3 linked regions of the Endozoicomonas gorgoniicola genome follow. The protein of the gene in region 3 interacts with the protein of the main gene of each other region in a pairwise test. Links are inferred from orthologs where the notes say so. Each region holds a gene or a part of one and is shown on either strand. Other genes may lie near its edges. The genes, in order: NX722_RS01580, ftsZ and rlmN.

The links.
Region 1: the proteins of rlmN (region 3) and NX722_RS01580 interact in binary tests that used the Escherichia coli proteins (3 or more experiments, as listed by UniProt). The link is inferred for Endozoicomonas gorgoniicola from one-to-one orthologs.
Region 2: the proteins of rlmN (region 3) and ftsZ interact in binary tests that used the Escherichia coli proteins (3 or more experiments, as listed by UniProt). The link is inferred for Endozoicomonas gorgoniicola from one-to-one orthologs.

The regions. Positions count from the first base shown.
Region 1 is NZ_JAPFCC010000001.1:347,035-357,054, reverse strand. What follows is about bases 1,533-4,504. They hold NX722_RS01580 (DEAD/DEAH box helicase), read left to right. Parts: upstream 1,533-2,338; coding sequence 2,339-3,670; downstream 3,671-4,504. Other genes in these bases: NX722_RS01575 (MATE family efflux transporter), read right to left, coding at 3,788-4,504; NX722_RS01585 (hypothetical protein), read left to right, coding at 1,533-2,267. In the rest of the region: NX722_RS01600 (adenylyltransferase/cytidyltransferase family protein), read right to left, coding at 1-134; NX722_RS01595 (helitron helicase-like domain-containing protein), read right to left, coding at 160-792; NX722_RS01590 (hypothetical protein), read right to left, coding at 863-1,225; more of NX722_RS01585, read left to right, coding at 1,377-1,532; more of NX722_RS01575, read right to left, coding at 4,505-5,134; NX722_RS01570 (SMI1/KNR4 family protein), read left to right, coding at 5,302-5,706; NX722_RS01565 (hypothetical protein), read right to left, coding at 5,820-6,386; oxygen-dependent tRNA uridine(34) hydroxylase TrhO, read left to right, coding at 6,693-7,709; NX722_RS01555 (hypothetical protein), read right to left, coding at 7,675-8,313; NX722_RS01550 (hypothetical protein), read left to right, coding at 8,618-10,020. UniProt on the Escherichia coli protein: DEAD-box RNA helicase involved in the assembly of the 50S ribosomal subunit at low temperature. Exhibits RNA-stimulated ATP hydrolysis and RNA unwinding activity. Acts before DeaD.
Region 2 is NZ_JAPFCC010000001.1:2,882,184-2,892,209, reverse strand. What follows is about bases 2,203-5,180. They hold ftsZ (cell division protein FtsZ), read left to right. Parts: upstream 2,203-3,068; coding sequence 3,069-4,292; downstream 4,293-5,180. Other genes in these bases: lpxC (UDP-3-O-acyl-N-acetylglucosamine deacetylase), read left to right, coding at 4,392-5,180; ftsA (cell division protein FtsA), read left to right, coding at 2,203-3,003. Outside these bases: NX722_RS13230 (D-alanine--D-alanine ligase), read left to right, coding at 1-847; NX722_RS13225 (cell division protein FtsQ/DivIB), read left to right, coding at 792-1,631; more of ftsA, read left to right, coding at 1,768-2,202; more of lpxC, read left to right, coding at 5,181-5,306; NX722_RS13205 (M23 family metallopeptidase), read left to right, coding at 5,607-6,542; preprotein translocase subunit SecA, read left to right, coding at 6,806-9,547; bifunctional glutamate N-acetyltransferase/amino-acid acetyltransferase ArgJ, read left to right, coding at 9,700-10,026. UniProt on the Escherichia coli protein: Essential cell division protein that forms a contractile ring structure (Z ring) at the future cell division site. The regulation of the ring assembly controls the timing and the location of cell division.
Region 3 is NZ_JAPFCC010000001.1:946,779-956,824, forward strand. What follows is about bases 5,353-8,350. They hold rlmN (23S rRNA (adenine(2503)-C(2))-methyltransferase RlmN), read left to right. Parts: upstream 5,353-6,277; coding sequence 6,278-7,423; downstream 7,424-8,350. Other genes in these bases: NX722_RS04395 (CAP domain-containing protein), read left to right, coding at 5,353-5,530; ndk (nucleoside-diphosphate kinase), read left to right, coding at 5,799-6,230; pilW (type IV pilus biogenesis/stability protein PilW), read left to right, coding at 7,520-8,290; NX722_RS04415 (helix-turn-helix domain-containing protein), read left to right, coding at 8,280-8,350. Outside these bases: NX722_RS04375 (hypothetical protein), read right to left, coding at 1-1,068; NX722_RS04380 (alanine/glycine:cation symporter family protein), read right to left, coding at 1,333-2,715; NX722_RS04385 (helix-turn-helix domain-containing protein), read left to right, coding at 3,069-3,656; NX722_RS04390 (VOC family protein), read left to right, coding at 3,721-4,056; more of NX722_RS04395, read left to right, coding at 4,217-5,352; more of NX722_RS04415, read left to right, coding at 8,351-9,296; hisS (histidine--tRNA ligase), read left to right, coding at 9,403-10,046.

The sequences.
Region 1 (10,020 bases), 600 kb from region 3 along the record:
GAGTCATCCGAATTAACAATAACGACAACCCGCCCAAGGGATGTCGCTTCGTTGATCATGCGCAAATGACCAATGTGAACCGGGTCGAATCCGCCTGATACGCACACGACTTTTCCATTGTCTTTAACGCTCATCAGCCCATACCTGACATTAAGCCACCTATGAGCCTGACGATATCATGAATCCACTACAGCCTGCTGCCCCCGGAGGATCTGGCCAATCATCCTTATCAAACTCAAAGCTTTCGTTATCATAGGCAGCAGGCATTGAATCAGCCTCTTCTTCCGTTTGCCCGTCGACCTGGCTGCCTGCCTCACCCAGCAGCGGACAATCAGCCGATGTTCCGGGGTCGCAATAATAGTAAGAAACGTGCTGTTCGTCGTTTTCCCAGTTTGTAATCTGAATGAACAGGTTTGAAGGATCTAACAGATTGACCAGCTGGAATCCAACAACAATCTGATGGGGAGCCCTGCGCTTATTCCACTCAATGGCATGTCTGTAATGCACAACCACTCCATAAATTGCACATTCGCCATCAACATCAAGAATGCCGTCATAAAAGGCGTTATCAAACTGCAACCTGTTATAAAAAAAGGAAGACGAAAGACCCGGAACCACACGGGCATCATCATCTTTAATCATCCACTTTTTGTGTTTATTGCTATAACGAACGTCCCTGCGCCCCATACCATCCTCAAAGTTCATCAGTACATTGATCAATGAAAGAGGGTCTCCGGACATTGTGCGACGAGAGGTCTTACCATTCGCCCAGGTAGTTGCAGCAAGAAACATACTACTACCTGCCTTGCTGATGACAACCTGCTTCGGAACAAAAGACGTGTCAGTGTTGCTGCTTAATAACTCACAATTCGATTTTTTTTTTGTTTTTTCCGGTATTGGCTGGCGCACTTTTGAGTGCTACACGCCGCAATTGCGGATTCGCCATAGGAGGTAACTCAGGAGTCCCTGGATTTTCGGCATTTGAGTAGATGAAATACTGGCTTGAATTATGTGAAACATAAATACTCCGGATAAACGGAAGCTGTTGAAGTGTTATTGGAGAGATCGGAACTTCATCAGGACAGCTTTCTTTAGAACAGCTTTCTTCAGGATCATGCTCACAAAGAAAATTCGTTGCATTATAAACATCAATTCTAAACTCGCCTGCTTCTGCCAGACCTAGCTGAAAAACGATAAAGACAACAAACCGCAAGAAGGCGTACATAAAACCTCCATTCGCATTTAAAGACTCTTATTCTATCATCAAATAGCAACTCAGCCCTGAGATGGCAAATTATTAACCAAAAAAGGGTTAATACATAATTCACCTCAGAAACTTTAATTTAATAACCAAATAACCAGAAGTACCCTGCTTCATGAAATACTTCTGTCTTTTAGTTTGTCTGGTACTCACGATACTCACCACAGGGGTAAAAGCATTTGCCCCGCCTCAGGTTTATGCTCTCGGCCAGTGGGATGGGAAACTGTGCCTGATCGATACCTCCGGCAACGAATCCACGCTGGTCTGTAATGATGATCCGCTTTTTGAAAAGGTCATGACCAGCAAAAGGCTTCCTGACGACTCAAAATTCCTTGATCGTTGCCCCACCCCCTGGGTAAAAAGAAACATCTGTAACATTATCAGTATTCAGGAATTACCAACCAGTCCACAGGAACGATTACAACAGCTGACTTCCAGTACTGCCTCCTCTGTTCTTGACCAGATCAGCCATTTTTTACAAAACTCCCTGGACGATCTGGCAGAAGATGCCATATCAATCGGCCTGCCCCTCATAATGACCTACAGACTTTACCCCGGCTACGTCAGTCTTCTCAGTGGGCTTGTGCTGTTTGAAGCCATGAATCTATTGCTGAGTCCGATCGGAGACGCGGTAGGGGATGTTTTTGAACAGCACCAGAATGGCTACTCCCATACTGAAGGCGAATCTGAGCTGTCGGTTCGCGGGATTGTCAGCAATAAAGTCGAAGACCATGTAAAAGTAGTCGGTTATCTGGTTACTTATAAGTCAACTCTTATCATACAGTTCCTTGAAACGACTTATGGACTGAACGCCCTGGACATGACCGATGGAGGAGTCGTCAGTTTAGGTAGCCAAACCGGACTGTTGCTGATCAAAAAAGGCGTTTTTGTCTACAACACATTGCAGATGGCAGAGCATTACCGCTGGTTAAACGAGTTCTCAGACGCGCTTTCAGATGTTGTCACAGACATGCTGTTTGGCGAACCTTGTTCAGTTAGGAGATAGCTTTTTCAGTCCTTCCCACATAGAATGCCTGCCTCTCAAATTTCCCATCATTTTCTGCCGAGGACCCGCCCTTGATTTTCTCCGAACTGGCACTGCATGAACGCCTGCAAAAGGCTCTGGACCAACAGCAATTCACTCAGGCAACGCCCGTTCAGGAAGCCACAATTCCTGAGGTGTTAAAAGGCAAGGACCTTATCGTCAACGCAGAGACCGGCAGTGGTAAAACAGCCGCTTTTCTGTTGCCCATGCTGCATCACATGCAGAATAATCCGGCACCCCGTTCCAGCACCCGGGGGCTGATTCTGGTACCCACCCGGGAACTGGCACGTCAGGTTATGACAGAGTGTGAAAAACTGGCGGGCTTTACCTGGCTGAAAGCAGGCATCATTACCGGTGGTGACGATTTCCGCCATCAGGTTAACACCCTGCGCAAGAACCCGGAAATCCTGATCGCCACGCCGGGGCGCCTGCTGGAACACATGGAAAACAGCAACACCGATTTCAGAGACCTCGAATATCTGGTGCTGGACGAAGCTGACCGGATGCTCGACTTTGGCTTCAGCCCCGATATGCTTAAAATTGCTGACGAATGCCGTAAAGAACGCCAGACCCTGTTGTTTTCTGCCACGATGAAACCCAAAGGCATGGGCGAGCTTATCCGGCTTGTACTGACAAACCCGGAAACCATTACCCTCAGTACAGCCCGCGACAAGCATGAAAACATTCACCAGCAGATCATGCTGTCTGACGACAATCCGCACAAGGAACGTCTGTTGAGCTGGCTGCTGAAGCACGAACCCTTTGACAAAGCACTGGTCTTTTCCAATACCCGCAACAATGCCGAGCATCTGTTTAATCTGCTGGAAAGGCAGGGGTTACAGGTGGGTGTACTGCACGGTGATATGGATCACAAACACCGCAAACAGATTATGAACCGGTTTCAGGATGGCCAGATCAATATACTGGTCGCCACAGACGTAGCAGCCCGGGGTCTGGACATTAAAGGTGTGCAACTGGTTATTAATTTCGATATGGCCCGAAGTGGTGACGATTATGTGCATCGAATTGGCCGTACCGGACGTGCCGGTGACAAAGGGCTGGCTATTGCCCTGATTGGCCCTAACGAATGGAACCTGATGTCCAGTATTGAGCGTTACCTGAAAACCCGTTTTGAAAAGCGCTCCATTAAAGAGCTGCGCGGTTCATGGAAAGGTCCGAAAAAGGTCAAGGCTTCCGGTAAAGCGGCAGGATCGAAAAAGAAAAAGGCCAATAAAAAAGACGTCGACAAATCCAAAGCTCGTCATCGTGTGAAGAAAAACATCGGTAAACGTCGTGAGCCTTCTGACACCTCCAGTACTGCAGTCGATGCAGGCTTTGAACCACTGCGTCGAAAGAAAAGCTAATAGCTCCAGAAGATAGCCCTTCTGCTTCTCATCACAGGCTTTCTGACAGAAAGCCTGTGAACACCATTCATACAGACTCTTCATGCAGACTCTTTATACAAACAACGTCACAGAGGGTTAAACGCTGTTTCTACGCAACTGATCCCAAAAACGCTTGAGGAAATACACACTGATCAGGGCAGTCGTAACCTCTGTCTGCAACAAATTGTACCAAATGGCATTAACCATAAATAAGCCTGGCAATAAGAATAATCCTGCCAGCGGCAAAACCAGAGACCGCAACATGGAAATAACCGTGGAATAAGCGGCTTTATCAACCGACTGATACAGTGTCGCCGTCATCAGATTGATACACATAGGTACTAATGATAATGCATACAGCCGCAATACATGCCCCCCCAGAGCCAGCAATTGCTCAGATGGCTTATCAACAAACAGGGTCACAATAGAGTGGGCAAACACAACCATTCCCAGCGACAGGGTGAGGCCAATCACCATCACCAGCCCAAACCCGAGTTTGATGATTTCCTGAATCCGGTGGTTAAGCCCGGCACCATAATTGAAGCTGATAATCGGCTGGGCTGCCTGTCCGACACCATACACAAGAAGAACCACCACCCAGGTGCAGTTCAGGGCAATGGTATACACAGAAACAAACAGGTTACCGCCGAGCCTTAACAACACCCAGTTTGATATCATGATCACCACACCAAACGCAGATTCCATGGTAAATGTCGACACAGCGTTCCTGAAAATCAGTTTGGCAATGTGCCAGTCCGGCAGCACCAGTTTAAGCTTCAACGCCTGATTTGGGCGACGGAAGTGCAATAACAGCGTTCCCAACATGACCACCTCAGCAATACCCGTGGCACAAGCAGCACCTTTCATGCCCCAGCCAAATGGAAACAGGAACAGCCAGTCAAGAAAAACATTAGTGCAGGCGCTACCAATCATTGCCATCATAACCAGCCCGGGGTTGTCATCATTTCGGATGAATCCAGACATGGCCCAGCCAATACCACACGGAGTAGCAAACAGCGTTATCATGCCCAGATAATCTTTTACCAGGGGCAACAGCTCTTCATCAGCACCAAACAGGCAAGAAATGTTTTCCAGGTTCAGCAGTGTAAAAAACGTGAACAGCACCATAATGATACAGGTCAGGGAGAACGCCTGCTGAAACATAATCAGGCCTTCTTGTCTACGCCCTTCACCAAAACGAATCGCCATCAACGCTGAGCCGCTCACACCAATCGACACGGCAATCGAAAACATAAAAGTGAAGTAAGGGATTACAATATTAATTGCTGCAAGACCAGCGTATCCCATACGCTGACCAATAAAGATCAGATCTGAAATGATATATACAGACTTGATCATCATGCCCATAACAGAGGGCAGCAGATAATGCCAGAAACAGGTTGGCACAGGGTCGGTACCCAAATTGACAGCGACGCTGCTCACGTTTGATTACCCGAAAAAGCCAAATTTACAACCGAAACGCACTATGACAAAAGACAGTCCATAGCACTTCCAGCCTATTATACCCCACATCTGTCCGCCTAAATGTGATCACGCTACAGGTGAGCAATGTTAAACTAGGGCAAACTATTGTTACTGGATAAAGACCGATGGAAGATGTCATTGAAGAACTTCGGGAAAATGCGGAACAGGTAGCCATTCCGCTGGATCTTCCCAACGAAGATGACCTGATAGAAATAGAGGAACAGATCCTGCTGCCCATACCCTACGAATTTCGTGAATTCCTGTTACAGGTAAGCGATGTCGTCTATGGTTCAATGGAGCCGGTCACCATTGCTGACTCCCATTCACACACCTATCTGCCAGAAGTCACTGCAACCGCCTGGGATCTGGGTGTTCCCAGAGACCTGATCCCAATCTGCGAATACAATGGCGATTACTACTGCGTTTCCGCTGAAGGCGAAGTCGGTCTCTGGTCAGACGGTGAACTGCAGGAAGAAGAAACGTGGCCTACGGTCTGGCACTGGGCTAAGAACGTCTGGTTGCAAAGTTAACTGACAACACTTCCCGCTCTGTTGCTTTTCCAGGCAGCCATTACCATTAGGGAAAAATGCAGTGTTCATCCCTTCGGTGTTGGCACTGCATCGCCCTGACCAAATGACTGGAATCAGATTTTCGCAGAACGTGAGGCGGGTATGTGACTGACCGCCCCCCTGACAAGGCCAATCATGCCTGCAAGAGGCGTTAAAGCCAGCCCCACTGCCGCACCTGCAACTCCGCCAACAATATAGCCTGCACTTCCAGCCAGCGACTCAGCTGGACTGACTATGCTACCGAGTTGCCTGCCAGCTTGTGACCCTGGAAGGAAAACTGCCGCTAACGCTAAGGGTACAGTAATAGGGCACAGGGCTCCGAGAATTGCGGAAGCACCAACAAATTTACCCAGCTTCTCCGTAATGTTTGCGGCATACCGGGTACTGTTTACGATGGTGCTTTTCATGTAGCTGCCCGCCACTTTAAACGGTCGGGCTATTCTGCTCATGATGGATGTTTTTGGTGGCTTCGTCTGGTCGGCAGCCATCCGGGAAAGATACTTGTGTCCGTTTTCTTCCGTTACCCCCATTCCATTCAGCGTACCGGCCCCTCTGGGTTCATCGGAATGGAGTGTTGTATCAGATTGGCCGACCCCGAAAGTGCCGATTGTGGGATGATTAAGAAATTGTGTTGAGTGCATATCATTTACTCCTTATTCTTTTTAATTAAAAGTTATTATTGGTTGGCTTTTTAATACTCTTTAAATTATGACCCGTGCTTTTGAAAATACACTGACTACGCGGTTAGTGTGCCTAACACTTTATGGAAGAAACGCTTCCACTGACTGATACCCACTTCATAGCGAAGAAGACCGCAGCAGTATTTTCTAATCCCCGATTGACTGCTACACTCTCCACCACATTTAACCAACCCATCATCCGGCTTCCTGAACATATCCCCTGATAATGCGTTGTACAATCAATGGACAACAATATGGACAACAATAATGAAAACCGTTGTTTGCGCCCTCTACAAATTCGTGACTCTCACCGACTACCAGTCCCTGCGCCTGCCCCTGTCCGAGGCGATGCACCGACTTCAAATCCGGGGAACCCTACTGCTTGCCCATGAAGGCATTAATGGCACGGTGGCCGGAAGCCGTGAAAACATTGATAACCTTCTGGACTGGCTGAGAGATGATCCCAGACTAAGCGACCTGACCACCAAAGAGTCTTTCACGGATCAGCAGCCTTTCAAACGCACCAGAGTCAAACTGAAAAAAGAAATTGTCACCATGGGGGTCGGGAATATCGACCCGAACCTGAGTGCTGGCACTTATGTAAAACCTCAGGACTGGAACCGACTGATTTCAGATCCGGAGGTAGTCGTGGTCGATACCCGCAATGCTTACGAAGTCCAGGTGGGAACCTTCAGGCATGCTACCAACCCGCAAACCGAAACATTCCGGGAGTTTCCTGAATACGCTGACAAACACCTTGACCCGGCCAGACACAAAAAAGTCGCCATGTTCTGCACTGGTGGTATTCGCTGCGAAAAATCAACGGCCTACCTTAAACAAAAGGGCTTCGAACAGGTGTATCACCTGCAGGGTGGCATCCTCAAATATCTGGAAGACGTTCCGGAAACAGAATCACTCTGGGAAGGCGAATGCTTTGTCTTTGATGACCGCGTCACCGTCAACCACCAGCTGGAGCAGGGACAATACGACCAGTGTCACGCCTGCCGCCTGCCCATTACCGAGGAAGATAAAGCCAGCCCGTTTTATGAGCAGGGGGTCAGCTGCCCACACTGCCATAACAAACATTCCAGCCAGCAGAAGCAGCGTTTCAAGGAGCGGGAAAAGCAGATGCAGCTGGCTAAAGCCAGAGGCGAGGCTCATATCGGTGGGCAGGTTGCGGATACCGTAACATCACGACGCAAACAGAAAATCCGCGACAGGGAGCGTCAGCGCTCCCGAAGTCAGACGATCAGACAAAAAGCTGAGTCACAGCGTTCAGAGTAAGAAGCCCACTGCGAAAACTGTGAACCAGCAAGCCACTGGCTGCCAGAGTGGTCAGTGGAATCAGGCGCCTCTTTTCCTCTCGACTGAAATACCAGAAGGTTCCGGCAGACGTCACCATCAGCATAATCAACTGGGCAAAATGCGGTTCAATATCAAGGGAAGCCGCCATAATGCCAATGCAGCCCGCAATATTGATAAACAGCCACAACGGCGACAGCCTTTTCCCGATGCTGCCCAGAACAGGAAATTTTATCAATGCCCCTCCCGTCCAGGCTTTTGGCTGAATATCAGAAGACAGATGCAGGGCAATACCCAGCGACAAACCGGCAGCAATGGCAGGTAATGCCATAAAATACACGACCATCGGCAACAGTAAGGAATGCGTCAAGCCGGAACGATGGCTTAACCCTGGTATTAAAAAATCCCAGTCCGGCCAGCGTACTCCTGCCATCATGCCAGCCAGAAACAGAAGAGGGTTTTTCCATTGCGCAATCATTGTCCAGTACGGAAAAGCATTTTCCGCACTATAGACAGAAGCAGTTATAGCAATCGCCACCAATGGCGCAGTCAGGAGTCGCATAGACAACAAACAATCGACAAACAAACAAAATGGCTGCGAACTATACAACCATTAACCTACGAATTGAAAGGCAAAGATGGTTTGTAAAGACGTACTGGGTGATTGTGGTAAGCAGCCTGTCAAATCAACAGGTTTGGTTAAGTACCGACTATTTTCTTGCAGCCAGTGAATATATGGGCTATTTAATTCAGGGAAGATAATACTTCTCATTTGTATTAACAATTAATCATTAGATATACCATCCAGATCTCCGGAGGTTGTTTTCATTAATCCAGCTTCCGCCGGTATAGAGCAGCCTGCTTTGTTTGGCTGTGAGGACAGTCTTTATATGAATAAAGTCAAACGCTTTAACATCCTGTACCTGTTCGTACTTGTCATGTACGGATTTTTAGATAAAGCCGTGGCGATCCCCACAAACGCCACCACGCTTAGCACCACTGAGCAGCCTGCTTCTCCATCAGAGTCACCTATGGACCGTTTGAACAGGCTTTGTAATTTTTCGGTTAACATGGGTCGCCTGGATGCAAGTAACGATGCCATTGTGAAAGTCATTGCTGATGGCATGGAAAAATTTTTCCGGGAACACCCGGATGAAGAGATCAGGCGATGTATTATAGAGGTACCTGAACAAAAGTTTAATCTTGATAAACGTATTAATGGTTATAACGATTCCAAAAGTTGGCACGAAAGATTTGGCACAGCTTTTTTACTGGTTGGAAAGGCATACGGTGTCAACATTAGAGAGAATGAGGCATCGTGTACTATAGGGAGCACGTTTATCGCTGGAGAAGATAAAGGGGTTTCGAGTCATATACCGAAAACCTGGACCAATTATTTTTTTGTTACGGATGCAATTACTCTTGATTCCGGTCAAAAGCTTATTGGTATTCCAATTGATGTTAACAAGGTCGCATTGGCGGAAGACTATCATATTTCTATGGCACGAAGAATTTCTGCTAGCTTTTCATGCCATTGGCACTCAACAGACGCCACTTTTAATCAAAATACTAAAAGAGATAATCTTATAAGACTTGCGGGTTCTGGAGTCGTTATTTCAGGCATAACAAACGCCACTTCCTTTTCATATAGACAAAGCTATAGCAAACTGTGTTATCAATATGGGCATTTTGGGTCCAGAAGATTGCACCGTAGAACCATATATCCTGATATGGTGTATTCGGATATGATTAAAATAGACCTGCAGCCAATGAGCTTCAATTATCCCGAGGGATACAGTCTCATCAAAATCACTAACAGCAATCTGTTCCAGATAAATGACGCAATAGTTAATATGTCACTAGAAGAAAATCATCAGGATATTTTTTCAAGATGGCTTGATGACAGGGTGTTTATTAGTTTTCGCAATAATACTTTTAGCTCATGCTATGCCAGTAAAAACAGAGTTCCTAAGAAAGACATTGATACCCCTTTGAAAATAAATCTTCAATATACAGATTATTCAAACAATACGAGAAAAACTCATGTTTTGGATTTCCAGGACAACAAATTCATCACTGACGTCAGAGAAGTATTAGATTTAAAAGTTGCTCCAAATTCTGCAACACTCATAAAGGATAACAGCCTTACTTCTCTGGGTTTTAGTGCGGGAAGAACAGCAGGAATCATTATTTCTGGAATTACAAAGCCGGAGCTGGCAAGCCTGACCTCTCCAGGTTTCCAATTTGAAAATAATGACATTTCCGGTTTTATGACTTCGATTGCTCTGCTCGG
Region 2 (10,026 bases), 1.9 Mb from region 3 along the record:
CTATCAGCCGGATCGTGCCTTTATTGCTCTGCACGGACGTGGTGGGGAAGACGGTACTGTTCAGGGGTTGCTGGAGTCCATGGGTATTCCCTATCAGGGCAGTGGTGTTCTGGCATCGGCCCTGGCGATGGATAAATACCGCACCAAGCTGCTGTGGCAGGCGGTTGGGCTACCTACTCCGGATTTTCGTCTGGTAGAAACCCCGGACATGCTTGAGTACTGTGCTGACATGCTGCCAGTATTTGTTAAACCCAGCCTGGAAGGTTCCAGTGTTGGTGTGGCCAGAGTGGATCGTGAGCAGGATCTTCTGCCTGCTTTTGAGAAAGCATCCGGACATAACAGTTCGGTTCTGGTTGAGCAGTTTATTGATGGGCCTGAATACACCGTAGCGATTCTTAATGGTGAAGCCTTGCCGGTGATTCGTATTGAAGCCCGGAATGAGTTTTATGACTATGAGGCAAAGTATTTGTCTGATGATACCGGTTATCGTCTGCCTTCCGGCCTCAGTAAAACCCGGGAACAGGAAATGCAGGCGATCGCCCTGACGGCGTTTGAGACCATTGGTTGCTCAGGCTGGGGGCGTGTGGACTTTATGGAAGACCAGCGTGGACGTTTCTGGTTGCTGGAAGTGAATACTATTCCCGGGATGACTGAACACAGTCTGGTGCCTATGGCCGCAAAGGCGGTAGGGCTGGATTTTGATGCGTTGGTTCTGGAGGTGCTGAAGTCATCATTGCCAGGTAATGTTCTATCAGACAACGTACTAGCAGACAGCAGTCTGGTAACAATGGATGATCACGAAAGGGAAAGCCAGATTGTTACTGAAGCGGAAGCAGACCCGGTCTAAGCGTTCAGGCAGTCAGGTGGATAGCGTTCAGATCAGAAGAAGGCGGCAGCCGCCTTCTTCTGGTCGTGTCCGGACTTATCTGTCTACTCATTCGCGTACCGGATGGCAGATTGCCCGGGTGACGACCGTTGTTGTCTTTCTGGGCGCAGTGTTGTGGGTATGGCCTTCACTGATGAACTGGTTGAACCGGCCGATAGCACGTGTGGAAATTCATGCCGGCTTTGAGTCTCTTAACCGGGTGAAGGTGGAAGCAGAGCTGGAACCGTTTCTGGTCAATCGTTTCTTTCATCTCGATCTGGAAGCGATGCGTCAGGCACTGTTGCAAATGCCCTGGGTTCGGGAAGCCAGTCTCAGACGACGCTGGCCGGATCGACTGGAGGTTTCCCTGCAAGAGCGTCAGGCGGTAGCCCGATGGAAGCAGGATAAATTAATTACTGGTGAAGGCGTTGTGTTTACCCCTGGGTCGGTGAGTGAATTTAAGTCGTTTCCGCTGTTATCCGGGGCGGATGATGAGGCACTTGAGGTTATGCAGCAATATCTGTCTATCAGTCAGTTATTGCGACCATTGGGGTTGTTGGTGGGCGGATTGCAACTGGGTTCGGCTGGTTCATGGCGATTCAGGGTTGATCATGTGACGGTTTATCTCGGTCGTGATCGGCGCATGGAACGGTTACAGAGGTTTGTCCGTCTGTACCATGCAAGGCTGGACAGTCGCTGGAACGAGGTAGAGCGTGTGGATATGCGTTACCTCAATGGTGCGTCTGTCGCCTGGCGACAGAATTAATGTAAAGGAAAAGCAGAAAGAGGCGGTGGTATCAGCGTGCTGACTGTCTGTGCTGACCATCTGTGCTGACCATCTGTGCTGACTATGAAAGTTATGCTGACTATGAAAGCTATTGCGGTTTAGGAAGATAAATGCCATGACATCGGCAGAGAACGGAAATTTGATCGTTGGGTTAGACATTGGCACCTCCAAGGTAGTGGCCATCGTCGGCGAGATTCTGGAAGATGGCGAGCTGGAGGTGATTGGTATTGGTTCCCACGCTTCCAGAGGTTTGAAGCGTGGTGTTGTCGTGAATATTGACTCTACTGTTCACGCCATGAAACGAGCCATTGAAGAAGCTGAATTAATGGCCGGTTGTCAGATTCATTCTGTTTATGCGGGAATTGCCGGTAATCATATCCGTAGTCTGAACTCCCACGGTATCGTGGCTATCAGGGAACGCGAAGTAACCAGAGCTGATATTGAACGGGTTATTGATGCTGCAAAAGCAGTAGCAATTCCTGCCGACCAGCGTATTCTTCATATCCTGCCACAGGAATATGTCATTGATTCTCAGGATGGCGTCAAAGAGCCGCTTGGGATGTCTGGCGTTCGCCTGGAATCAAGGGTGCATCTGGTCACCTGTGCGGTGAATGCCGCCCAGAACATTGAAAACTGTATACGACGTTGTGGGCTGGAAGTCGACGACGTCATTCTGGAACAGCTGGCATCGAGTTATTCTGTCCTGTCTGAGGATGAGAAAGAGCTGGGTGTCTGCATGGTGGATATTGGTGGTGGTACTACCGATATCGCCATTTTTACAGATGGTGCTATTCGCCATACTGCTGTTATTCCTATTGCCGGGGATCAGGTGACCAATGACATTGCCATGGCATTGCGCACACCGACCCAGCATGCGGAAGAATTGAAGATTAAATACGCCTGTGCACTGACTCAGCTGGCTGGTGCAGACGACATGATCAAGGTTCCCAGCGTGGGCGACCGCCCGGCTCGGGAGCTTTCCAGACAATCACTGGCAGAAGTCGTAGAGCCTCGTTATGAGGAGTTGTTTACGTTAATCCAGCAGGAGCTTCGTCGCAGTGGTTTTGAAGAACTGATCCCCGCAGGTATTGTCCTGACGGGTGGAACGTCGAAGATGGAAGGCGTTGTCGAGCTGGCAGAAGAAATATTCCATATGCCGGTAAGACTGGGAATGCCGCAAGCGGTGCGGGGTTTGGCCGATGTCGTATGTAATCCAATATATTCGACAGGTGTCGGGCTTTTGCATTACGGTCTTAAAGTCCAGCAGGATGGACGTAAGGAAGCAGTATACAGCAAGCAGGAGGACGGTGTGTTCAATCGGTTAAAACAGTGGTTTCAGGGTAACTTCTGATTGAACGCCACTGCCAATTTTTAGAAAATATCCTGTTTAAGGTGAGAGAATAAGGAGAGGGCCACATGTTTGAAATGTTGGAAGATAACGTGCCGCAGGAAGCGGTCATTAAAGTTATCGGTGTCGGCGGCGGTGGCGGCAATGCTGTCTGCCATATGCTGAACAGTCAGCTGGAAGGTGTAGAGTTTGTCTGCGCCAACACTGACGCGCAGGCTCTTAAGAAACAACATATGCAGGCGCATACACACCTGCAGCTGGGTGCTGGCATTACTCGTGGTCTGGGTGCCGGTGCCAACCCACAGATTGGTCGTGAAGCGGCCATGGAAGATCGTGATCGTATCAGCGATCTGTTGCAGGGTGCCGATATGGTGTTCATCACTGCTGGTATGGGCGGTGGTACAGGCACGGGTGCTGCGCCAATTGTGGCACAGATTGCTCGTGAAATGGGTGCATTGACAGTTGCGGTGGTGACCAAACCTTTCTCCTTTGAAGGTCGTCGTCGTATGTCAGTGGCTGAAGAAGGTCTGAAAGAACTGCAGGAAAATGTAGACTCTCTCATCTGTATTCCTAATCAGAACCTTCTGCCTGTACTGGGTAAGGATGTCAGCCTGCTCAACGCCTTTGGTGCTGCAAATGATGTGCTTCTGGGTGCAGTGCAAGGTATTTCGGAACTGATTACCCGTGACGGTCTGATCAATGTCGACTTTGCAGACGTACGTACTGTGATGTCGGAAATGGGTATGGCAATGATGGGTACGGGTTCTGCTACGGGTAGCAATCGTGCAGTTGAAGCCGCTGAACGTGCCATTCGCAGCCCGCTGCTGGAAAATGTTAACCTTCGTGGCGCTCGTGGCGTACTGGTTAATATCACCGGTGGTATGGACATGGGGCTTAACGAGTACACCGAAGTGAACGAAACGGTGGCCGAGTTCGCTTCTGAGAACGCCACGATTGTTGTCGGAGCCGTTATCGATACTGAAATGAGCGATGAGTTGCGAGTGACTGTGGTGGCAACCGGCCTGGGTAGTGAAGAGTCTGAAACAGACCCTGCCCTGAAGGTGGTTGACGGTTCTCGTCCGCGCACAACCCGCAACGATGGATCACTGGATCTTAAAACCCTGGATATTCCACCGAGCATCCGCAATCGTACCAAAGATGCGGAAGAGGCTGGCAGGCCTGCAACGGTAACCGCCGATGCAGAGCCAGAGCCACCAAAACGTCAGACAACATCGACTGACAATGTAGATTATCTGGATATTCCGGCGTTTTTGCGTCGGCAGGCTGATTAATTGAGTGTAAGTTACGACTTGTGTCAAATGTAACTTTTGTTACAATAAGTCGTTACATTCAAATAACAGGGACCTTACAGGTCGCGGAATTGCGTAATCATGATCAGACAGCGTACCCTGAAAAACATTATTCGTGCCACGGGAGTAGGGTTACATTCTGGCGAAAAGGTCTATTTGACCCTGAAGCCAGCTCCCGTTGATACAGGTATCATCTTTTGTCGTACGGATCTCGACCCAGTTGTAGAGATACCCGCACGTGCCGGGAATGTGGGGCAGACTACGCTGTGCACATCTCTGCAGAAAGATGGTATTCGCGTAGATACCGTCGAGCATCTTCTGTCCGCTCTGGCAGGACTGGGCATTGATAATGCCTATGTTGAAGTCAGCGCCCACGAAGTGCCTATTATGGATGGCAGTGCCGGTCCTTTCGTTTTCCTGGTTCAGTCTGCGGGAATCCGGGAACAGGAAGCACCGAAAAAGTTTATCCGGATCAAAAAGGAAGTCGCCGTTTCTGATGGCGATAAAACGGCTACCTTCAAACCTTATGCAGGCTTTAAGGTAAGTTTTACCATCGATTTTGATCATCCGGTATTCAAGAGTCGTTCGCAGACTGCTGCGATTGACTTCTCCAGCACTTCCTTTGTCAAGGAAGTCAGCCGGGCTCGTACATTCGGCTTTATGCGGGATGTAGAGTACCTTCGCTCCCAGAACCTGGCTCTGGGCGGCAGTGTTGATAATGTAGTGGTGGTTGATGACTACCGTATCCTGAATGAGGATGGCCTGCGTTATCACGACGAGTTTGTAAAGCACAAGATGCTGGATGCCATTGGTGACCTGTATCTGCTGGGCAATAGCCTGATTGGTCAGTTTGTTGGCGTTAAGTCCGGCCATGAACTGAACAACAAGCTGGTTCGTCACCTGCTGGAAAACCAGGAAGCGTGGGAAGTGGTGACTTTCGAAGATGCGGAAGTATCACCAATTTCTTACCTCAAACCTGTAGCGGTTACCGCTTAAACGGTATCCGGACTTCAGGGTATGGACTGCTGAAGAAAAAAGGCCGCTTTTAAAGCGGCTTTTTTTGTGGTTGCAGTAAAGCATTTTGTAACTCATTGAGTTGTAAGCAAAAAATCGATTAATTTCCCTGTTTTCAGGTCATTCTGTAGTAGTTTGTTGATCTGTATTCTTGCGGGAATTTGTTTGTCGGTGCTAAAGTCCTTCACTTGTTATAACTCTTGGTTCAGTGTTCCTTGTCCCAATATCTGGTCGGGATAAGTGAGGGACTGTATTTAAAAGGCGGGAGCCCAGGGCTTTTTAATGAAAGTCATAGTTGTCAAGCAGGATCATTCACGCACCCGGTCATTCAGAGTCAGTGGACAACGTCTGGCCGTTGCAGCGGCACTGGTCGTTACGCTGTCTGTATCTCTGGGTGGTGGCTTAATGTATGGCTTCCTTAAATATGATTCGGATATGATTCTGACCGAAGAGGGTCTGGAGAACTGGAAGCAGACACTACTGGGTCAGAAGCAGGATCTTGCCTCCGTTCGTGAAGATGCCGGACGCCAGCTGGATGCCCTGACATTGCGTCTTGCGGAACTGCAGGGACGTATTACACGACTGGATGCTCTGGGCGAGCGGCTGACGTTGCTGTCCAACCTGGACGATGGTGAATTTGATTTCAGTCAGGTACCAGCGCTGGGTGGTCCTGAGCAACAGCCTGACAGCTTTCAGGTTTACGCCAAACCATCGCTGACGGATGCGCTGGACAAACTGGCGGAACAGATTGATAACCGCGAGCAGCAGTTGCAGTTGCTGGACAACCTGCTGATAAACAAGGCGCTTGATGATGAAGCGTTCCTTAGCGGGTTGCCCGCCGCAAAAGGCTGGTTATCATCCCGCTTTGGAGCCCGAACCGATCCGTTTACCGGCAAGGACGGCTGGCATAACGGTATTGATTATGCCGCACCGCGCGGAACCGACATTCTCTCTCTGGGTGCAGGGGTGGTGGTCTGGTCCGGTGATCGGTGGGGCTTCGGCACAATGGTTGAGATTAACCATGGCAACGGTTACGTCACTCGCTATGCCCACAATGACTCAAATGTTGTCAAAGTGGGTGATATTGTGACCAGAGGACAGGTGATCGCCAAGATGGGAAGTTCAGGCCGTTCTACCGGATCTCATGTGCATCTTGAAGTATTGGAGAACGGTAAGGCTGTCGACCCTCAGCGATATATGTATCGGGCTGCGAAATGATCTGACGATTACAGGCGGTTCGGTAAAGGAAGTGTGGCGCTGCATTTCCAGCTGAACTACATTCTTTCCGGTTGTTCGCTGGGAGGATTGAAAACCGGGCGACGCGTTCATATATAAAGATGGGGATAGAATCTGGTCTACTGCCGTGATTTAGCAGTTTATAGTTCGCTGAATCACACAGACTGTACTAGCAGATTTTATGCGGTTTAAGTTTACCGGATTTAGCCCAGTAAACCGGTTGAGAGATAGTCAATCACACAAGTATGTTTGCTTCTTTAGTCAAAAAAATTATTGGTAGCCGTAACGACCGGCAGCTGAAACGAATGCGTAAGCTGGTTAAGGCCGTAAATGCACAGGAAGACAGTATTTCAAGCCTGTCTGACGAAGCGTTACGTGCCAAAACTCAGGAATTCAAAGACCGCTACCAGCAGGGGGAAACCCTTGACGCCATTCTGCCTGAAGCCTTTGCGGTGGTTCGTGAAGGTGGTAAGCGCAGCATGGGTATGCGCCATTTCGACGTTCAGCTGATCGGTGGTATTACCCTGCACGAAGGTCGTGTAGCGGAGATGCGCACTGGTGAAGGTAAGACCCTGATGGCGACCCTGCCAGCTTACCTGAATGCAATTACCGGCAAAGGCGTTCATGTTGTTACCGTTAACGACTACCTTGCCCGTCGAGATGCCAACTGGATGCGCACCCTTTACGAATTCCTTGGTCTGACAGTGGGTGTCGTGGTGCCACAGCAGGATCCGGAAGAAAAACGGGCGGCTTACCTGTCGGACATCACTTACGGTACCAATAACGAGTTTGGCTTTGATTACCTGCGTGACAATATGGCCTTCCGCAAGGAAGACAAATTTCAGCGTCCTCTGCACTTTGCGGTTGTCGATGAAGTCGACTCTATCCTGATCGACGAAGCCCGTACGCCTCTGATTATCTCGGGTCCGGCGGAAGACTCTTCTGAGCTGTACCGTCAGATGAACGAACTGGCTCCAAAGCTGGAACGTCAGATTGAAGAAGTGGCCGAAGATGAAGAGCCTACCAAGCACTACACTGTTGACGAGAAAACCCGTCAGGTTGAACTGACTGAAGTGGGTCACCAGTTTGTTGAGGAAATGTTGCAACAGGGTGGCTTGCTGCCTGAAGATGAAAGCCTTTACTCTTCGCACAACCTGACCATGCTGCACCATGTCAATGCTGCGCTGAAAGCTCATGTGCTGTTTACCCGCAATGTTGAGTACATTGTTCAGAACGGTGAAATCCTGCTGGTTGATGAACACACGGGTCGAACCATGCCGGGGCGTCGTCTGTCTGAAGGTTTGCATCAGGCACTGGAAGCGAAAGAGAACCTGAAGATTCAGGCGGAAAGCCAGACCATGGCTTCCACCACTTTCCAGAACTACTTCCGTATCTATGAAACACTGTCCGGTATGACCGGTACTGCCGACACTGAAGCGTTCGAACTGCGTCAGATTTATGGTCTGGATGTGGTGGTTATTCCTACCCACAAAGAAATGGTGCGTAAGGATCATAACGATCTGGTCTATCTGACCATCAATGAAAAATACGACGCCATCATTGAAGACATCAAGGCAACTGTTGCTGAAAATCGTCCGACTCTGGTGGGGACGGCTTCGATTGATGCTTCCGAGCACCTGTCTGTTGCCCTGGACAAAGCGGGTATCAAACACAGCGTTCTCAATGCCAAATTCCACGAAAAAGAAGCTGAGATTATCGCTCAGGCTGGTAAGCCGGGTGCTGTAACGATCGCCACCAACATGGCAGGTCGTGGTACCGATATTATTCTGGGTGGTAACTGGGAAGCAGAGCTGGCTCTGATTGAAAACCCAACCAAAGAACAGGAAGACCAGGTTAAGGCTGAATGGCAGCAGCGCCACAATGGTGTGCTGGATGCCGGTGGCCTGCATATCATCGGTACCGAGCGCCACGAGTCCCGCCGTATTGATAACCAGCTGCGTGGTCGTGCCGGTCGTCAGGGTGACCCGGGCTCATCCCGCTTCTACCTGTCTCTGGAAGACAACCTGATGCGTATCTTTGCCTCTGACCGGGTGAAGAACTTTATGAAAGCCCTGGGTATGGAAAAAGGTGAAGCGATTGAACACCGCATGGTGTCTAACGCCATCGAAAAAGCCCAGCGCAAGGTGGAAGGCCGTAACTTCGATATTCGTAAGCAGCTGCTGGAATACGATGATGTGGCCAATGACCAGCGTAAAGTGGTTTACACCCAGCGTGACGAGCTGCTGAATGCCGATGATGTGGTAGAAAACATCGCGGTGATGCGTGAAGATGTTGTCAACGAACTGATCTCCGAATTTATTCCACCACAGAGTCTGGAAGAGCAGTGGGATATTAAAGGTCTGGAGAAGAAGCTGGAAACTGAACTGGCTGAAAATCTGCCGGTACAGAAGTGGCTGGATGAAGACGACCGTCTGGATGAAGAAGGGCTGCGTCAGCGTATTCTTGAATCCGTTGTAGAAAGCTACAAGAACAAAGAAGAGCTGGCGGGCGAAGAATCCCTGCGCAACTTCGAGAAGCATATTCTGCTGCGTATTCTGGATGACAAGTGGAAAGAGCACCTGGCAACTATGGATCACCTGCGTCAGGGTATTCATCTGCGTGGCTATGCCCAGAAGAATCCGAAGCAGGAATACAAGCGTGAAGCCTTTGAGCTGTTCCAGCACATGCTGGAAGACATTAAAGGCGACACCATTCGTATTTTGTCTCATGTGCAGGTCCAGCAGGACGACCACACGGCAGAGGAAGAAGAACGCCGTCGTCAGGAAATGGCCCGACGCATGCAGTTCCAGCACGCTCAGGCTGGCGGTATGGCTGCCGGAGAAGAGTCTGAAGAGGCTCAGGAAGCTGAGGGCAGTGTGCCGCATCCAGAGCCTTTCGTTCGTGAAGGACGCAAGGTGGGTCGTAATGAACCCTGCCCCTGTGGTTCTGGCAAAAAGTTCAAACAGTGTCACGGTAGAATAGCTTAACAAAAATAGCTTAACGCCTGCCGAACAGCACTGAGTCGCAGAAACGGGTCGCACTGGTTGTACTCCAGGCGACCCGTTTTCTTGTGTTTTTTGTTTAGTTTTCCTTTTTTGAAAAACTGGGGTAGTTTTATCGACTTCAGAACAAAGATTAAATGGGAGTCGTTATGGCTGTTGGTTCCGGTAACTGGCCTGAGGTTAAAGCCGTCAAGGGATTTCGTCTGGGGACGGCGGAAGCAGGGATTCGCAAAATAAACCGCCGGGATCTGGTGGTGATGGAATGGGATGAAGGGGCGAGCGTCGCCGGTGTTTTTACTCAGAATAAATTTTGTGCGGCTCCGGTACTGCTTGCTAAAGCTCGTCTTAACCAGAATCCCCGCTGTTTTGTGATCAATACCGGAAATGCCAATGCCGGCACCGGGCAACAGGGAATGCAGGCTGCAAAACAATCAGCCGCAGGTGTTGCAGAGCTGCTGAATATT
Region 3 (10,046 bases):
GTCAGCGGCATCGTTTCCATTCATCCAGCACTCAAACAGGTTGTTGTGAACAAAGTAATTTTCACTGTTGGTTCTGACCCCGTTAATCAGGTTTCTTTTGCATTCTCCAAAAAAATGATTGCCTTCTAACTTAAGTAATGTTGCGTTTCTCAGGGCATACTCAGAATTATTGGAGTCAGTATCTGATATGAGAAGGACAGAACTTTTGATATTTGACTGGCTGTTATATGAAAAAAAACGATTACCTTTTATATTGAAAAGGGTTTTATCTGATGTTTCGCCAAAATATAAAAGTGATTTATTTATGGAGGCTGAGATGGTTTGCCAGGTCAGCTGGATCAGCTCATTGTTAAAAATGTTTATAATGTTTTTTTCGGGCTGTATGTCCAGGTTGTATGATTCTGAATTGAGCTTGAAACTGATTAATTCTGAGTCGAAAGTGAGTGGCTTTGAGTTTTGCTTATCCAGTGTCGATAAAAAAACAGGTGCAGTAGACAGCCCTGCCATCAATATTCCCGGCGTACTTGAATCGATAAGGCTGTTTTCATTGAGATCATGGGGGTTCGAAGTACGCTTCAGGCCAATATAGAAGTCATTTGCCAGCCTTGCTTCAGGGGTTAGCGGAACACCTATCAGTTTTTGACCTTTCTCCAGAGTGATACTTTTTTTGACCTTATAGCTTTTTTTCCAGTGATCCGGAAGAAGGTGATAAGTTCCCTTGGCATAAACCATACTTAGCCCCTCGCCTCGCTGACCAGGATTCGGCAGTAGTGTTTTAACGCCGGGTCCGGGCAGCAGAAAGGCCGTATTCTCTTTATCTTCCGGCAGTCTGAAACGGTTATATTCTTCGATCGTCTCATCAACAGGCTTTCCGTCTGGAAAAAGTACGACGCATCGGGATATCTGATTGTAGGGAAATTGCTTTTGAATATTGCTTAGTACTGTCGCCGCAGCTATTTGAATTGATTTGCTCAGCCTGTCTTCCTTATCTACGGAAGAATTGCACAGATCACTTAATGTTTGAGTCTCTTTTGAAGTCATAACCGTTGACGTATATTCCCGGCGCATGTCTTGTGCTGTAGCAGGTAGACACGGAAATAAAAAAGTTAACGGCAATGTTCGTATTATGAAGGAACTTAATGAGAAGCTTTTCATGAGGATTGAAGTATACGTGTGTAAACGCTTGAATATAGCTGTTTATAAACCTCTTGCTATTCAGATTATTTGTTTTTTTAAAATGCTACCTGACAGTTGGCGTTGCTGCTTTATTAAATAGAAAGCCATGAACTCTGTAGAATTCATGGCCTGCTCTGCTAAGGGTATTGTCAACAATTATTCAGTGATGCTCCTGCCTTCTTTTTCGGCGGCTTCTTTTGCCAGATAGTCGCGCACCAGCCTGAACACTACAGGGCTTAACAGCACGAGAGCGATAAGGTTAGGTATGGCCATCATGGCATTCAGAGTATCAGCAACCAGCCAGATGAAGTTAAGGTTCAGAGTTGCGCCAATGGGCAGGGCTATGATCCACAGAACCCTGTACGGCTTCACTGAACGAGGGCCAAACAGATATACGAGGCAGCGCTCACCGTAAAAACTCCACCCCAGGATGGTAGTAAAGGCGAAGATGGTCAGCGAGAACGTAACAATGTAGTTACCAACGCCCGGCATGGCTTTGGCAAATGCCATGGAAGTCAGGGCTGCACCGGATTCACCGGAAGTCCAGAGACCAGAGGTGATAATCACCAGGCCGGTGATGGTACAGATAATAATGGTATCGATAAAAGTACCCAGCATGGCAACCATGCCCTGACGAACCGGGTCTTTGGTTTTGGCAGCAGCGTGGGCAATCGGGGCAGAACCCAGACCAGCCTCGTTGGAGAAAATACCCCGGGCAACACCAAAGCGAAGTGCTGCCCACACGGCTGCACCGGCAAAACCACCGGTAGCGGCAACCGGCGAGAAGGCATAGGTGAAGACCAGTGACAGAGCTTCAGGAATGGCAGCGGCATTAATCGCCAGAACACCCAGCCCGGCTAACAGATAGGTAATGGCCATAAAGGGAACCAGCGCGCCAGCGACCTGACCAATACGACGGATGCCGCCAATTAGCACCAGGCCTACCAGAACCATCAGGGCTACACCAGTTACCCAGGTTGGCAGACTGAAGTTGGCTTCCAGAGCCGCAGCGACCGAGTTGGATTGCACCGTGTTACCGATACCAAAGCCGGCGATAGCCCCAAACAGGGCGAACAGTGTGCCGAGCCATGCCCAGCGGGAACCCAGGCCATTTTTGATATAGTACATAGGGCCGCCATAATGGTTGCCTTTGTCGTCTACTTCCCGGAATTTTACAGCCAGTACCGCTTCTGCAAACTTGGTGGCCATACCTACCAGTGCTGTACACCACATCCAGAAGAGGGCTCCGGGACCACCAAGGAAGACGGCAGTGGCAACGCCGGCAATATTACCGGTACCAACGGTAGCCGACAGGGCCGTCATCAATGCCTGAAAGGGTGAGATTTCCCCCGCCTTGTCGTCGCCTTCTGCCGGTGTACGACCACTCCATAATAGTTTGAAACCGGTTCCCAGCTTGAGCAGTGGCATCAGCCGCAGACCCAGCATCAGGAATAGCCCTACCCCCAGAATAAGAACAAGCATTAACGGTCCCCAGACGACCCCGTTAATGGCGTTCACAATATTTGTTATTTGTTCCATGGTTTTATCCGCTGTTAGCTTGTTGTTCAGCTGCGTCACAGACCGGAGATACATCACTAACCTTGTGAAAATTCCAGCAAAAATCGTCCGTTCGCAGGTGGCTTTAACTTAATGAATTAGGTGGGAAAATTCAACGGAGGCTCAGACTGCATAAGGTCTGGCGGGTTTCATATAGGAAACAAATGTCGTCAATCAGGGAGTCTTCCTTTAATTCACGGCTCGGCTTGGTTACTATTGCCGATACTTCTTTAGTTGCCCTTTTTCAGTTGCTCCTAAGCTGGATCAATTCATGCAGGTGAAAAATAAAAATGACTGAGCAGGCTTATTTTTTACAACGCGAAAAACAGTCAGTAATGGTTACGCGCGGCGACAGAGAAGCGTCTGTTGAGCCTCTGCAACTGGGGCAGCGGGTTCGGGATATTCGACAGAGCAAGAACCTGACCCTTGAGGAAGCCAGCAAGCTGACCGGGCTGGCACGTTCCACCCTGTCGAAGATCGAAAATGAACAGATTTCCCCCACGTTTGCAGCGGTCACCAAACTGGTCACTGGATTGGGGATTGATATTCCACAGCTGTTCACCCAGCCCGACACCCGAACCTCTGCCACTGGCAGGCGCGCCATAACCCGTAAAGGGGAAGGGCAGTTGCACCCTACCACGACCTACGAACATGAGCTGCTGGCAGATGAGTTGTCGGGTAAGCGCATGATTCCCTACCGGACCACCGTGTTTGCCCGCTCTTTTGATGACTATCAGGACTGGGTGCGGCATGAGGGGGAGGAATTTCTGCTGGTATTGAGCGGTCGACTGGCGCTGTTTACCGAGTTCTACCAGCCTGTTGAACTGGATGAAGGCGACAGCGCTTATTATGATGCCGAAATGGGACATGTGCTGGTATCGCTCAGTGAAGAAGACGCTGTGGTGTTGTGGGTGACCGCCTGATTCTAAAGCAGCCTGAAGGGAGTGATGCCATACTATGGGGCAGAATCTACAGGAGAATAAAGGCATGAAATACCATCATCTTGGTATTCCTACCCAAGAAAAGTTAAAGGACGAGAAACACCTGCCTCACCTGAAAATGTATGTCAGCGGCTTTGGGCGCAACCCTTACGGAGTGGAATGGATGCGCTTTGAAGAAGACGCCGACTACCCCGAGCTGGTGAAGACCGTCCCTCATGTCTGCTTTGAAGTGGACGACCTGCAGGCTGCCATTAAGGACAAGCACGTCATCATTGAACCAAACAGTCCCAGCCCCGGGGTGTGGGTCGCTTTTATTGAGGATAACGGTGCGCCGGTAGAATTTTTGCAGGTAGACCGGACGATTGCAGAGGCAGGAATATAAAAGGCTGTCAGGATTTCAGGGTGTTGCTGAAATTTTCAATAGAGGGAAGTTCAGTAAGGTTGCAGCCCGGCGACGGGTTATAAAGACTTTCAGACACCGGAACTTATTGTTCAGGCTATAGTCCATGCTTGATTATGGTTTGAACAGGTATGCATACACAATGAAATCTGCTGTTAAATGGTTGTTGGTGCTTCTTGTCACGATTAACTCTGCAGGGTTAATTGCTGAAGATGACAGAAATGCAGAAGATACTAAAGCGGTGTTGGACATACTGAACAGCGAGCGGAAAAATGCAGGTATTCAGTCTGTTTATCAATTTAATAAAGCCCTGGAAGACGCTTCACGCAGGCACTGCCTCTACTGGTCTGAACATTATGATCGGCTGAGACAGAGCCTGAATACAGGTCAAATCAGCTGGCATGATGAGCAGGATATAGCGGGTTCAGAGTACTACACAGGCAATATGAGAGAGCGGGCGAAAAAGCAGGAATATACTTCCGGTGTTGCTGAGAATATTCATGTAGGTCTTGAAAGTTGGGCTGAAGCCATAAGTAGCTTAATGAGTTCAATGGGACATAGATTGAACTTTCTGAATCCGAAACTTAACGATATTGGGTTTTATAGCTGCCGTATTGAGTCAGTTTTTCCCAGTGAGTCACGAAGGCTTTATGTCTTTATGATGGGCAATGACTATGGTCGCGTGTTCAATGAGAAGACCAGGGAACTCTGCGCAAAAGAAGCGTTTAAGAACTGTCCTGCGGGCATGAGGACCTGTTCGGTCATTTTTTGCGGTAATGGTCTGGGAGTCCTGGAGTCGCGCGTCAGTTATGACGCAGCCAGTCTGGTTCGCCAGCAGAACAGCGGCTTTGTGATGTACCCGTTTAATGGCGCTGTGGTTGATCCTTTGTCCTCAAACCTTAAACATTATGATGACGATCCTGGTCCGTTAAGGGGGCAGATGATCAGTGTTGAGTTGCTTCCGGAGACACAAAAGCAAATTTTCGGTCTGCTGATGATGTTGGTTGACATCCGTTCAGATGAAATTTTAACCCTGGTTCCAGTCAACAGAGGTTTGCCCGCAAACCGACCGGGAATAAATGCCTGGATACCACAATCTCCCCTGAGGGTGGGCGGTCAATACCGCATGGTGATGAAGTATAACCACTTCAGCGACGGATGGCAGGTGCGGGAATCTGAATTTACCGTTCAAAAGCCGGAAGGGAAGGTGATCAATATTTCAAACCTTCAACAGACAGTGTCTGTCAAAAAGGGAGAGGTGAACCTGCTTGTTATTGACTGGAACCTGACCCCGCGAAAGGCAATCAATAACATTAAGACTGTTTACTGGGAGTCAGGCAACTACGTGACTAAAGTTGTGGGGGATAATGTGATCAAAGTTCAGTCCTACGTAGACAGGTTGATTATCAGAAATGCCGACAACAACATGGAGATCAGCGTTAATGCCCGGGATTAGGCTTTACGGAGGTTGATGAACTCCGTCAATGAATGTAACAGATTCGCTGCCTGCAACGTGTAATCCGACGGCGGGCTGCGGGTCATAAAGACTGACAGTTCCACTGTCATCGTTTACAATGCCGCCATGCCATTCTGTAGCGATACTCCTGTAAGCAAGGCTCTGGAACTTACAGATGGTCGTGAAGAATGTCTCGAACTGAATTATAAGAACGGCCTTTTTCTTCGGAATAATAGGCCACGAACAAAAATGAGTTTGGAGAGTGTAAATGGCCGTAGAACGCACTTTATCGATTATTAAGCCGGACGCTGTTGCAAAAAATGTAATCGGTAAAATTTACAAGCGCTTTGAAAAAGCAGGTCTGAATATCGTTGGCTCACGGATGATCCATTTGAGTCAGGAGAAAGCAGAAGGCTTTTATGCAGAACATAAAGAACGGCCATTTTTTCCTGATCTGGTGGCCTTTATGACGTCTGGCCCGGTCGTAGTGTCTGTCCTGGAAGGAGACAATGCCGTTGTCCTGCACAGGGAACTGATGGGAGCGACCAATCCGGCTGAAGCAGCACCAGGAACCATCCGTGCGGATTTTGCTCAAACCATTGACGAAAACGCCGTACACGGTTCTGACTCTCCAACATCAGCAGCTCGGGAGATCGCTTATTTCTTTGATAAAGCGGAACTCTGTCCGCGAACGAGATGATAGTACGATTGCCGGGTATAAATACCCGGCGATTTTGAGGTGTAAAAATGTCAGAAACAGTCGGTCAGTCCGTCTCTGAAGTAAATGAAATGGCTAAAACCAACCTGCTGGGTCTGTCCCGCAGTAAGATGGAAGCCTTTTTTGTCAGCATTGGTGAAAAGAAGTTCCGCGCTCAGCAGGTGCTGAAGTGGATCCACCATGAGCGTGTTGACAGCTTCGACGACATGACCAATGTCAGCAAGGCTCTGCGTGAGCGACTGAAACAGGTCGCTGAAATTCGCGGGCCTGAAATCGTCAGCAGCCACTTTTCCGAAGACGGCACCTGCAAATGGGTCGTACGGGTAACCAGTGGCAGCTGTGTTGAAACCGTTTATATCCCTGAAGGAGACCGTGGCACGTTGTGTGTTTCCTCTCAGGCAGGCTGCTCCCTGGACTGCAGCTTTTGTTCGACTGGCAAGCAGGGGTTTAACTCGGATCTGACAGTGGCTGAAATCATTGGTCAGGTCTGGGTGGCTGCCCGTCATTTTGGCAATGTACCTGCCAAAATAGACCGCCGTATTACCAATGTGGTGATGATGGGAATGGGCGAGCCGTTGATGAACTTCGACAATGTTGTGGATGCCATGAACCTGATGATGGATGATTTTGGCTATGGCCTGTCCAAGCGTCGGGTAACCCTGAGTACTTCCGGTGTTGTGCCTATGTTGCGAAAGCTGGGCGAGGTGACGGATGTTTCGCTGGCGGTGTCCCTGCATGCGCCGAACGACGAGCTGCGTAATGTGCTGGTTCCCATCAACAAAAAGTACCCACTGGCTCAGTTGATGGATGCCATTGATTTTTACATGAACTCTCTGCCCGACAATCGTCGTGTAGTGACCATCGAATACACTCTGCTGGCGGGTGTGAACGATCAGCCGGAACATGCAGAGCAACTGATTCAGCTGCTTAAGGATGTGCCATGCAAGCTGAATCTGATACCCTTTAACCCATTCCCCCATTCCGGTTATGAGCGCCCCAGCAATAATGCCATTCGCCGTTTTCAGGAGAAAATGCAGGCTGCGGGTTTCAATGCAACCGTGCGCAAAACCCGGGGGGATGATATCGATGCTGCCTGTGGCCAGCTGGTGGGTCAGGTCAATGACCGTACCCGCCGGAGCCAGCGTTATATCGAAGCCAGGCAGCTGGAAGCCTGATAAGCCTTTGCAGAGCAGTGCGCCTCATGAACTGAGTGTGCTGCCCTGATGGACAGTACTAATAATTTGGCCAGTACTAATAATTTGGGGAGAGACATGACTGCAAAACGGAAGCTTTGTTCAGCTTTCATGTTCGCATTGCTGAGTATGATGTTGTCGGGGTGCGTGTCCACAGGAAACCGGCCGACAGATAAAAACCAGGCAGTCCGAAGTTATATCGATCTGGCCAGGGGGTATGTGCAGCAGGGTTATACCGAAAATGCCATCAAACCTCTGAACCGGGCTCTGGAACTTCGACCCGGCTCGCCGGATGTGCATGCTATGTTTGCCCTGGTGTATCAGCTGCAAGGTGAAGACAAGTTGGCTGAACAGTCGTTTCGCAAAGCGCTTTCTCTCAGTTCCGGTTCGGCAGAAATACACAACAACTATGGCGCATTTCTTTTCAGCCAGAACCGTTTGAGCGAAGCTTACCGTCAGTTTACACTGGCTGGAGATGATGTTCGCTATTCTCAGCGCAGTCGTGTTTTCGAGAATATGGGGCGGGTTGCGTTGCAGCAGGGGCAGCGCAGTCTGGCTCGGCAGAATTTTGAAAAATCCCTGAAACTTAATGCCAATTTGCCCAGATCCCGGCTGGAACTGGCGTCTCTGCTTTATGAGCAGGGGGAGTACCTTCTGGCCTGGGAGCATTATCAGACATTTGTCACACTGTCGTCGCAAAATGAGCGTAGCCTGCAGCTGGGCATCAGGCTGGCCAGAGCCAACGGCGACAATAACGCTGCAGCCCGTTATTCTAATGAGCTGCAGCGTTATTATTCCAGCCCGGAAGCGGGACGGAATACCCGGAGTCGAAGCAGTTATGACTACTGACTTATTAGAAACAAAGACCGATACAAACAGTGAAAGCCTCTTGGACGAATCCACACAGGTCGATGCTCAGTCGACACACGAACAGGAAAGAGAAGAAGGCTTGCAATCTCCAGGTGAGCGACTGCAACGATTCCGTGAGCAGAAGAGGCTGACAACCGAAGAGGTGGGAGAAACCCTTAAAATTCCTGCGTCGTATATTGATGCCATTGAATGCAGTGCGTTTGATAAATTGCCAGGGTTGATGTTTGTCCGGGGTTATCTTCGGAGTTATGCCCGCCTGGTGGATCTTGACCCGGATGAGATTATTCAACGGTTTGATCAGTTCACCGGAGACAACGGTAAAGAAACACCCAGGCTGTCTGAAGGAAAAGATGTAGAGATTCGTCGTCAGGTTTCTCCTGTCGTGAGTATTGGCGGTGCGATCAGTGTTATTGCTATTTTGCTGGTGGTGGCATTCAGTTATTACAACTGGGGTGGTGGGCGTGTAGCCAATACGTCTGCTGTTGCTGAAGTCTCTGAAAGCCCGGCCGTCCCTGAGCCTGAGCCTGAGCTTATTGTTGGCAACCCCACTCATCCGGTGACGGAGGCTGCACCAGAACAAGATGATCAGGAAGAGCAGCCTGCAGATTCCGTTCAGCCTGATGAAGAACTGATCGCTCCGGCGGTGTCTGACAATGCCCCTGAGACTGCTCAGACAACAGAGCAGGAAGTGTCGGGTATTGCTCCCGTTGAGCTGGCACTGCCGGATGAGACGCACCTGGTGATTCGCTTTATTGAGGATTGCTGGATTCAGGTTCGTGATATGGCGGGAAAAAGCCTTTATACCGATGTGCAAAAAGCAGGATCCACTCTGGATCTGGAAGTTCCTGATACCATTCAGGTACGCTTTGGCAACGTAGCCGGTGTTCAGTCTGCCACCTTCCATGGTGAACCGGTAGAGGTGAAGGCCACTGAACCGGGCCGCAATGTGGTGAGCCTGGTGCTTGGCTCTGAAGATGCCGGTTAATCTGTATTTTGACTGTTATCATTAAGCCGGAACCGTTATAGTTGCTCCTTTTGTCCGGTCAGCCCTGTCTGGTCGGCACAGTTGAGGATTTAGAGGGCGTCAGAAGTTGGCAAAGCAACTGAAAGCTATTCGTGGCATGAACGATCTCCTGCCAGATCAGAGTCCGGCATGGCAATATCTTGAAGGTAAATTCCGGCAGCTGATGGCTAACTACGGCTACAGTGAGATGCGTATGCCTATTGTTGAGCCCAGTGGCTTGTTCAGCCGTGGCATTGGTGCCGGTACCGATATTGTTGAAAAAGAGATGTACACCTTTGCTGACCGCAATGGTGAAAGTCTGTCAATGCGTCCGGAAGCCACCGCAGGCTGTGTACGCGCAGCGATTCAGCATGGCCTGCTGTATAACCAGGTTCAGCGTCTGTGGACGTCCGGCCCCATGTTCCGTTATGAGCGTCCGCAGAAAGGTCGTTACCGCCAGTTCTACCAGTTCAGTGTGGAAAGCTTTGGTATGGCCGGTGCGGACATTGATGCCGAACTGATTCTTCTCACCGCCCGTTTCTGGAAAGAGCTGGGGCTGACTGATCATGTGCGCCTGGAGTTGAATACCCTGGGTACGCTGGAGGCTCGTAAGAACTATCGTACAGCTCTGGTTGAGTACCTGAGCCGGTATGAATCCGAACTGGATGAAGACAGCCAGCGTCGCCTGAGCATCAACCCGATGCGTATTCTCGACAGTAAAGATGCACGTAC